Regions from separate parts of the Lactobacillus sp. B4015 genome, predicted to be linked through region 3. Evidence: predicted binding sites of a transcription regulator. Region 3 holds the regulator's gene; each other region holds the start of a gene.

Region 1 (3,290 bases), on a different contig from region 3:
GTTCTTATGTTCAGGATCGTAGGTAAATCCTTGAACAGGAGAGTTGTTATTAACAAAATTACCATCTGTTTTACCAACTAATTTTGGATACCAGTTGTCACCAGTACGAGTTAATTGCCAATATTCGTAGCGATTATTCTTAACATCGTGATAAACAGTATACATTTCATAATCATTCATCACAACACCGTTATGGAAGTAACGTGGATTGTCTTGGTCACCAACCCAAGTCTTAATGGTCCAAATCTTATTAATTTGCAAGTCGCTCTTCCGAATTTGTAATAATTCTTCAGAATCACTGCTCTCCTTCAAGGTATTATCATTGTTCAAGACGTAGATATATTTGTCACTTGAACCCATAGCTTGACCGTGACCAATCGGAATATAAGGACTAACTTTAACGTGCTTTACATAATTGTTAAAATCCTTTTGTGACATATCAAGTAAGTATTGAGCGTTATAAGGACTAGTTAGTTTATTTAAATCATAACCTACAATATGGCCTGACCTTAAATATGTATGGCTTAATAAACTAGTATATGCCCATCCCTTTGACACAGTAACGCCTTCTGGGATATGACCTACACGGTTAATATTATCATCACTAGGGTCTTTAACACTGAGTAAAACTGGTTGATAGAATTTAGTCTTTAGCGTTAAATTACCGCTTGTCAAAGTGTGTTTTTCAGTTTCCGGAGAATATTCAGTTGGACTAACATAATTAACTGAAGAACCATAGTGTGTTTTCCATGCTTGATGGTCATTAGTACCTGGTTGAGCTGGTAAACTGTTAGTTACGTCTGGGTCGGCAATTCCCTCTTTAGTACTCTTTCTGACAGTAACTTTAACAGTAGCAGTAGCCTTACCATATGTATATTTTACTTTATAAGTTTTTGGAGTAGCACATGGTATGGTATCACGCGACACTTTGACATTATCATTGTCAATAACTGTTCCCATATAGTTAGTTGCATAGGAAATGGCATCTCTTGTAGGAAATTCATAGCCATCATTAAGAACTAAACTGACTGTTTTAGGGACAGCAATTTCATTTCTTGCAAAATAATTTTCATTGACATAGCCGACCTTACGACCGTCAACATAAATTCGCCAGTAGCGGTATTTCTTTGTTTCAATCAATTGGTCAGATTGAATGTGATTGTATTGGAAATTGATGCCGTCAGCGACTTTTTTGACAACCCTACCATTTTTAACATCTTGCCAAACTTTATAATTCTTATTACCGGCAACTTTGGTCATCATGGCATAGCCAGTAATAATCTGTTTTGGCTTCTTTTTATTTTCTTTGTCTTCGTCGCCATTATCCCCATCATTAGGATTTTTCGGATTTGTCGGCGTTTTTGCATCCGTATTGTTATTACCATTGCCGTCGTCATCGTCAGCGCTCTCACCATTATTTTCATTATTGTCAACTGTATCAGAGACAGAATTCTTATTAGAATTGTTTTGTGTTGGTGTTTGCTGCGTAGTACTGGAATCAGCTGCAACTGGAGTTGCACACAATCCAGTCGTTGCTGGTAAGCAGACTATCAATGCTGTCGTCATTGTTGCTATTTTTTTAATAAGCTTCAAAATTATTCCTCCAAAAATTTAGTTTACTCTTCGTATTATATAATAAGAATGTTGTAACTTAGAATACAAAATTAATACACTTTCATTGACAGGGTTTGATGTAAGTGATTTAATTAGCACTGTACTTATTAGAGTGCTAATAGATATGAATTTTAATTCAGGAGGTAAAAAAATGCTTGTACCTACAGTTATTGAACAAACTGCCCGTGGCGAGCGTGCTTATGACATATACTCACGCTTGTTAAAAGATCGAATTATTATGCTTAGTGGTGAGATTAATGATGATATGGCCAATTCAATTATTGCACAATTATTATTCCTTGATGCCCAAGACAATACGAAGGACATTTCATTATACATTAATTCACCTGGCGGTGTAATTACATCTGGTTTGGCAATCATGGATACCATGAACTTTATCAAATCAGATGTTTCAACTATTGCTATTGGTATGGCCGCATCAATGGCATCAATTCTTTTGACAAGTGGAGCTAAAGGTAAGCGCTTTGCTTTACCAAACTCAACTGTCTTGATTCATCAGCCTTTGGGCGGTGCACAAGGTCAGCAAACCGATATTCAAATTGCAGCCAATGAAATTTTAAAGAGTCGTGAAAAGATTAATAAGATTTTACACGAAACAACTGGTCAGCCACTAGAAAAAATCCAAAAGGATACCGAACGTGATAATTACCTGACTGCACAAGAAGCAAAAGATTACGGTTTAATTGACGAAATTATGGTTAATCAAAAAAAATAGTACAATAGTTTTAAAAACTAGTTTAAACTTTAACAAAAGAAGGTAACTCACTACATGGTGATTTACCTTCTTTTTAGTTTTACTTTCTTTTACACTTTTAATCAAAGTATACAGTTAAAACTAATTATTTATTTTAACTAAATTAGTTCCTGCAAGTTACTTTAAATCGGACAGCTAAAAAAGATCATTTAAGCTATACATTATCTTGAAAAAACAGCTCATTATTGTTAGTAATAATGTTCTTGCCTTCTTGATTCTTACTAATATTTTTCTTTTACCTAGTGTCATTTAAGCTATAAATGTAACTACTTTTTACATAACTTGCTATAAAAAGTACTTTAATAACTATATTTTTATTTAATTATTAAGAAGTACTTTTACGACGAAACTATTAAAAATATCTGTTATTAATTATTTAATTCGGTCATACCATCGGTGTTCTTACCGCGAGAGTGATAGTGATCAATAATTCCAAGCTTTTTAAAAATTGTTTGTTTGTAAGCAATTTCTGCGTTCCATTCCACTGTTTCTAAAACTTCTGTCGCAGCATGCAAATCTGTTTCAGTAATCAAAACCCCGTGACTGTTTAACAAAAAAATGTTCTCTTTTGCGTCTTTACCCAACTTTACTAATTCGTTATGAACTAAATCTGCAAGTTCTTTGCTACATGCTTCTCGATATGGTAAACATTTAATTTTACCTAATGGGACATTGAAGGACGTGATTTCGGTTAAATTAGGCATATCTTGTCCTAAAGTGGCCCAAAACATGCTTTTTGGTGCATGTGAATGATAAACAACTCTAATTTCCTTATTTGCCTCATATGCTCCAATATGCATATTAATTTCTCGTGTTAATCGACCTTCTCCGGCTAATTTCTTACCAGTCGCTAGATCTACGACTAAAACTTGTGATGCATTCAACTTCGAAAACCAAGCTT
Region 2 (3,290 bases), on a different contig from region 3:
GTTCACTAGAATTTTCAGCAGCAAATCCTACACTGGTTTGTTTAATTCCTTGACCAGCATTAGAAGTCATAATAATGATGGTATCCTTAAAGGAAACCGTCCGTCCTTGTGAATCGGTTAAACGGCCATCATCCAGAATTTGCAAGAATAAGTTCATAACTGAAGGATCAGCTTTTTCAATCTCATCTAATAAAATCAGACTGTACGGATTGCGCCGAACTCGTTCAGTTAGTTGACCTGCTTCTTCATAACCAACATAGCCAGGTGCTGATCCAATTAATTTCGAAACTGAGTATGACTCCATATATTCAGACATATCAAAACGAATCATAGCGTCTTCTGAACCAAACATTTGCTTGGCGAGCTGCTTAGCAAGCTCGGTTTTACCCACACCCGTTGGACCAACAAAGAGAAATGAACCGATAGGACGGCCGGACTTGTTAAAGCCAATCCGGTTTCTGCGAATTGCGCGGGCAACCTTATCAACCGCCTTATCCTGACCAATTACGTGTGCTTTTAGGTTTGAAGCAAGATTTTGCAGTTGGCTTTCTTCCTGTTTTTGTAAGTCGCCAACAGGGATACCTGTTTTTTCTTCGACAATCTTGTTCATGATCTTGCTAGTAATAATTGGTGACTTATCAGGATCAACTTTTTGATCTTTCATCTTATTATATTTTTCGATTTGATCACGATAATAAGCAGCTTTTTCGTAGTCCTCATTTTTCAGGGAATCCTGCTTTAATTGTTGTGCCGCATTTATTCGTTCCTTTATTTTATCTTTATCAACATAGGGAATTGTCAAATTCATGCGAGAACCCGCTTCATCAAGTAAATCGATAGCCTTGTCGGGCAAAAATCTGTCTTGAATATAGCGCTCAGACAATTCAGCGGCGGCCTTGATTGCATCATCGGTGTAGTGAACATGGTGATAGTCTTCGTACCGCTTTTGAATACCTTTTAAAATTTGGATAGTTTCTGCAACTGATGGTTCCTTAACATCAACTGGTTGGAATCGACGAGCTAAAGCGGAATCTTTTTCAATTTCGCGGTATTCTTTTAAGGTTGTTGCACCAACAAGCTGTAAGTCACCGCGAGCTAGTGCAGGCTTAATAATATTTCCAGCATCCATTCCGCCTTCAGCATTACCGGCACCAACAATTTCATGAATTTCATCAATAAATAAGATGATATCATCATGATTTTGCAGTTCTTTGATAAGCTGCTGCATGCGCTGTTCAAATTGACCACGTATCCCGGTGCCCTGAACAAGTGAAACAACATTTAGTGAAATGATTCGTTTATCCTGTAATTTGGCTGGCACTGAACCGTCCACAATTTGTTGGGCTAAGCCCTCTACGACAGCAGTCTTACCAACCCCAGCCTCACCAATTAAGACCGGGTTGTTTTTGGTTCTTCTGTTTAAAATTTCAATGACACGCGCAATCTCTTTATCACGACCAATGACGGGATCAATTTTACCTTTTTTTGCCAATGCGGTTAAATCTGTACCATATTGATCGAGCAATGACCGTCCATTTCCACCATTATTTGGATTACCAGGATTACCTGGGTTCATTCCCGGATTGTTAGGGTTGCCATTCATACCGTTATTGCCGTTACTAAAGTTAAATAAATCGTTAAAATCGCCAAAGAAACCATTATTATCATTATTCATATTAATATTTCCTTGTTGTTGAAGTTCTTGATAGCATTGTTGACATAAATTAATTTCGCGGCTTTGCCCATTGACCTTTGCAAAAAGGTGAATTGAGGCAGGTCGCTTTTGACAGTTTTGACAAAGCATTATGTTATACCGCCTTTCTTTTCAATGATTAAATTATATAATTAGCACTCGCAATAATCAAGTGCTAAAACTCAAAACCTTTTCTGTCTACATGGTAAATATGCTAAAATAAGCCTTAGCAAATTTTTTGCTAAGGATGGAATATGTTTTATAGAAACGGTGGTAAATTTGGATTATCAAGAAATTCTGGAGCAGTTGGCAAATGGTGAATTAGATCATTATGAAGTTAAACCTGAAGAAGCCTTTAATTTTCAAGCTGCTTTAAGATCTTTTGGTAAAAGACAGAATATAACTGGCAAAGCCTTGCGAGGAGGCAAAATAGTTTACACTCAATCAAAGTCTGAACTTTAATGATGTAAACTGTTACATTTATATTGTCTAATTCACAAAAAAATGATAGTCTAATACAGGAATAGGTATTTACTACCGGTTTGATTTTTTCAATTCAAAGGAGATATTTATAATGGAAAAACGCGATTTTCATGTTATTGCAGAAACAGGTATTCATGCTCGTCCAGCAACTTTGTTAGTTCAAGCTGCTTCAAAGTTTGGTTCAGACATTAATCTTGAATACAATGGCAAGTCAGTTAACTTGAAGTCAATCATGGGTGTTATGTCACTTGGTGTTGGTAAGAATGCCGATGTTACAATTAGTGCTGATGGCGATGACGAAAAAGACGCAATTGCTGCTATTTCTGAAACAATGAAAAAAGAGGGTTTGGCTGAATAATGACCAGGACATTAAAAGGAATTGCTGCAAGTGATGGTATTGCTGTAGCACCAGCCTACCTCTTGGTTGAACCGGATCTTACGTATACAAAGACAACAATTAGCGATGTTGACAGCGAATTAGCTCGTTACAAAAAAGCAATTGAAGTTTCAACTGCGGAAGTTGAGCAAATTCGCGACAGTGCCAAAAAAAGTTTAGGAGAAGACGAAGCACAAGTCTTTGAAGCACATTTGATGATTTTGAATGACCCTGAATTTACGGGGGCAATTGAGAATGAAATCAAGGAGCAAAAGGTCAATAGCGAAGCTGCGCTAGATGAAACCGCTCAAAAATTCATTACGATTTTTGAAGGAATGACCGATAACGCATATATGCAACAGCGTGCTGCAGACGTTCGCGATGTTTCTAAACGGATTATGGCTCACCTGCTAGGTAAAGAATTGCCAAATCCTGCATCAATTGATCACGAAGTTATCGTTGTTGCACACGACTTAACTCCAAGTGATACTGCGCAGTTAAACAAAAAGTTTGTTAAAGGTTTTGTAACTGATATTGGTGGTCGGACTGCTCACTCAGCAATTATGGCTCGTTCATTGGAGATTCCTGCAGTTGTCGGGACTGATTCAATTACTAAAGATGTTACTAATGGTCAAAACCTAGTTGTTGATGGGTTGAACGGTGACGCTGTAATTGAACCAACTGATGAACAGGTTGCTGATTACAAAAAGAAAAGTGACGCTTTCTTAAAGCAAAAAG
Region 3 (3,290 bases):
TGCTGAGTTAGTGGTTCCGAGGTCAATACCGATAACTTTTGACATTAATAATCTTCCTTTCAATTATTGTGCAACAACAACCATTGCTGGTCTTAGTGTACGATCTTTATATGAATATCCTTTTTGTAAAACTTGAACAACGTGATCTTTTTGTTCATCATTTTCAGCTTCTATGGTTTGTACTGCTTGATGTAAATTAGGATCAAATTTAGCTCCCTCAGCTTCAATTTCACTGATACCATGATCCTTCATCGCCTTAATCAAAGCATCCAAGGTCATTTGGACACCCTTTTTAAGTTGTTTAGAAGCTTCATCATCTACTTTAGTATTCAAGGCACGTTCAAGGTTATCCATTGCTGGTAGAACATCCTTTGCTAAAGATTGTGATTCATACTTGATTAATTGTGCACGCTCATTATTGTAGCGATTTTGCATATTTTGCATTTCCGCTTGACTACGAAGGAATTTATCCTCCAAGTCTTTCTTTTCTTCTTGAGCTTTGGCTAAATTTTCCGCAAGCTTTTTTTCTGCAGAATTTTGATCTTTGTGCTCGTCAGCCTTAGTATTTACTTTGTTTTTCTCATCTTTTTTAGCCTTTTTTGTTTGACTTTGTTTTTTAGCCAAATCTTTTTCGCTAACATATTTTTCCTTACTCACGGCTAACCTCCTTTATTTAAACCTGCCATAATATTCAAGCAGTTTCTTAGCCAATTCATTTCTAAAATATTCCAAAAGGCCAATAACTTGTGAATATGGCATATTATTTGGACCAAGTAAAGCAATTATGCCCTTGCCATGGGAGCCAACGCTATACTCTGCCGTAAGCAGACTATAATCTCTTAACAAATCATTTGACAATTCAGAACCCAAACTTACACGTACCGGATATTTACCACGTTCTGAATTAATCTTGTCATCAACAAAATTAGAAATCAAATCATTGTGATCAATCAATTCATATAGTGAACGCAAGTTAGAAACATCATCATACGAACTATTATTCAATAAGTTGATTTGACCATCAACATACATCTGCTCACTAGCAGCATCGTTAATAACATCTTCAACTAAATCAATTAGTTCGCTTACATGATTGCTCGTTAGCTTTTTACCTAAAGTCTGATTAAGCAAGGTAGGAGTTATCTCGCTTAAATCTTTTCCTACGAGTTTATCGTTAATCATCCGCACAGCTTTTTCTACTTCATCACCATGTACATTATAAGGTAAGCTGTAAACTTGGCTATGGACGTTACCATCACTGGTTACCAAGATTGCCATAATTTGGCGATTGAATAACGGTACGATTCGAAAGCCAGTAATAGTTAAATCACTATTTTCTGGTCCCTCCGCAAAAGCAGTATAATTAGTCAAGTCAGAAAGAATTTTGGCAGCTTCCTGCACAATCTCGTTGACTTGGTGAAAAGGCTGATCTAATTGACTAACAATTTTCTGGTAAACAGACGAAGGGATTTGAAGAGGTTCAAGCAAATTATCTAAGTAATACCGATAACCTTCAGTAGACGGTACGCGTCCACTGGAAAGGTGTGTTTTCTCAAGTAATCCCTTCTCTTCCAAAGCAGCCATTTCATTACGAATAGTTGCACTCGAAACTTTAATTGGCAACTGATTCATGACCGTCTTAGATCCAACCGGTTCATGCGTTTGCGTAAAATCATTAATAATTGTCTTTAAAATTAATTCTTGACGTTCGGTCAACATAAAAATCGCCCTCACTTTTAGCACTCATACTTATCAGGTGCTAACAATTATTATGATACTAGTTTTTAGCAGAATGTCAAGTCGAGTGCTAAACTTTTTCTGACAAAATGCAGTTTTCTAATTAACCGGAAGAATTTATTAGTTTCTCTGCGCAAAATAAGCCTTTATTTGAGCTTCATCTTGTTTCATCTGCATTTTTAACTCGTTCAAGTTAGCAAACTTAATCTCACCACGTGTATACTTGTACCATTTTATAACCATGTCCTCGTCATAAGCTTCTTCATTAAACCCAAATAAATTAGATTCAATAAAAATCTTCTTATTATCATTAATAGTTACATTATAGCCAACACTGGTCATTGAGTCATACCATTGACCCTTAATTTTAGTTCGGGTTGCATACACGCCAACCTTTGGCACCACTTTGTTAGTATCCCATACTAGATTAGCTGTAGGAAAGCCCAATTTATGTCCATTACGCAGACCATGACCTACTGTCCCAGACATAACATATGGCGCACCCAAAAGTTTTTGTGCTAAGTCCATCTGACCAGCAGTAATTGCCTTTTTAATTTCCGTCGAGCCAATCTTTTGCCCATCATAAGATTGTTTCGGAACATCAATTATTTCAAATCTGCCTCTAGCAAATTTAGGAAAATTTTTCATATTAGCAATATCTTTGGGACCATAAGTATAATCAAAGCCAGCCACTACCGTGTCAGCACCCAGTTTGACGACAATGTTATCAACAAATTCTTGTGCTGTTAACTGGCAAAATTGCTCATTAAAATGCATGACCAATAAATAGTCAACACCAAGTTTTTGCATTTTATAGGCTTTTTCACCTAAATTATCTATATAGGTAACTTGTGAATTTTGGTAAACCTCTTTAGGATGACGGTCAAAGGTCATTACAACCAAGGGCAAGTGCTTGTTGTCTGCCTTTTTTTTGGCAATTTTAATTAACTGTTGGTGTCCGAGATGGACACCATCAAAAAAACCAAGCGCTAAGATAATATTAGTTGGAAATAGCTTTTCGCCGATGGGGTAAGTTAAATGGATAATGTGCACGATAAATAACCTTCATTTCACCTATTCGTTTTGTAACAGCATCAAATCAGGGCGATAAACAGCATCATCCTTTTGATAGATTGCTTTAACGCTATTATTGTACCTTAATGCAACCCTTTTTGCATTCGTTTTCAAAGGAATTGAATTGCCATTTTTTACTTTTAGCCATTGACCATTAGTTAAATCACAAGTTTCATAATCCTTAAAAAAGGCATCAATTGGTTGAATAAAGTTGGTCACTTCATCAGGATGAGCAATAATTTGATCAAGTTTAACCGCTTGATCAATGATAAAACCAGAACTTGCAGTCCGGCGTAATGTTTTCATCACGGCTGGAACCCCGAGCCGGGTGCCTAAGTCATTAACAAGGGATCTTACATAAGTACCTTTACTACATTCAATTTGAAAATCAAATTCTTGAAAACCGGTTTTTGAATCAAATACCGGTTCAGACATAGTATCATAGGCAAAAATTTGCACTTGCCTTTTTGGCCGGTCTA

What was found. Region 3 encodes HrcA, which represses chaperone genes, less so after heat shock. Its sites were predicted from a motif close to TTAGCACTCNNNNNNNNNGAGTGCTAA; they were not measured.
Region 1: clpP (ATP-dependent Clp endopeptidase proteolytic subunit ClpP) is a predicted target of HrcA. The motif match lies at 1,707-1,733, and genes of this name have one in related genera.
Region 2: J3U71_RS05125 (ATP-dependent Clp protease ATP-binding subunit) is a predicted target of HrcA. The motif match lies at 1,846-1,872, and genes of this name have one in related genera.

Annotation. Positions count from the first base shown of each region.
Region 1 covers NZ_JAFNOY010000004.1:152,235-155,524, reverse strand. The annotation lists gene J3U71_RS05420 (SH3-like domain-containing protein) at 1-1,593, opposite strand, end outside; gene clpP (ATP-dependent Clp endopeptidase proteolytic subunit ClpP) at 1,766-2,350, shown strand; gene J3U71_RS05410 (class II aldolase/adducin family protein) at 2,758-3,290, opposite strand, start outside.
Region 2 covers NZ_JAFNOY010000004.1:88,144-91,433, forward strand. The annotation lists gene J3U71_RS05125 (ATP-dependent Clp protease ATP-binding subunit) at 1-1,804, opposite strand, end outside; gene J3U71_RS05130 (hypothetical protein) at 1,973-2,155, shown strand; gene J3U71_RS05135 (phosphocarrier protein HPr) at 2,268-2,534, shown strand; gene ptsP (phosphoenolpyruvate--protein phosphotransferase) at 2,534-3,290, shown strand, end outside.
Region 3 covers NZ_JAFNOY010000005.1:35,203-38,492, forward strand. The annotation lists gene dnaK (molecular chaperone DnaK) at 1-45, opposite strand, end outside; gene grpE (nucleotide exchange factor GrpE) at 64-657, opposite strand; gene hrcA (heat-inducible transcriptional repressor HrcA) at 670-1,719, opposite strand; gene ribF (riboflavin biosynthesis protein RibF) at 1,858-2,790, opposite strand; gene truB (tRNA pseudouridine(55) synthase TruB) at 2,812-3,290, opposite strand, start outside.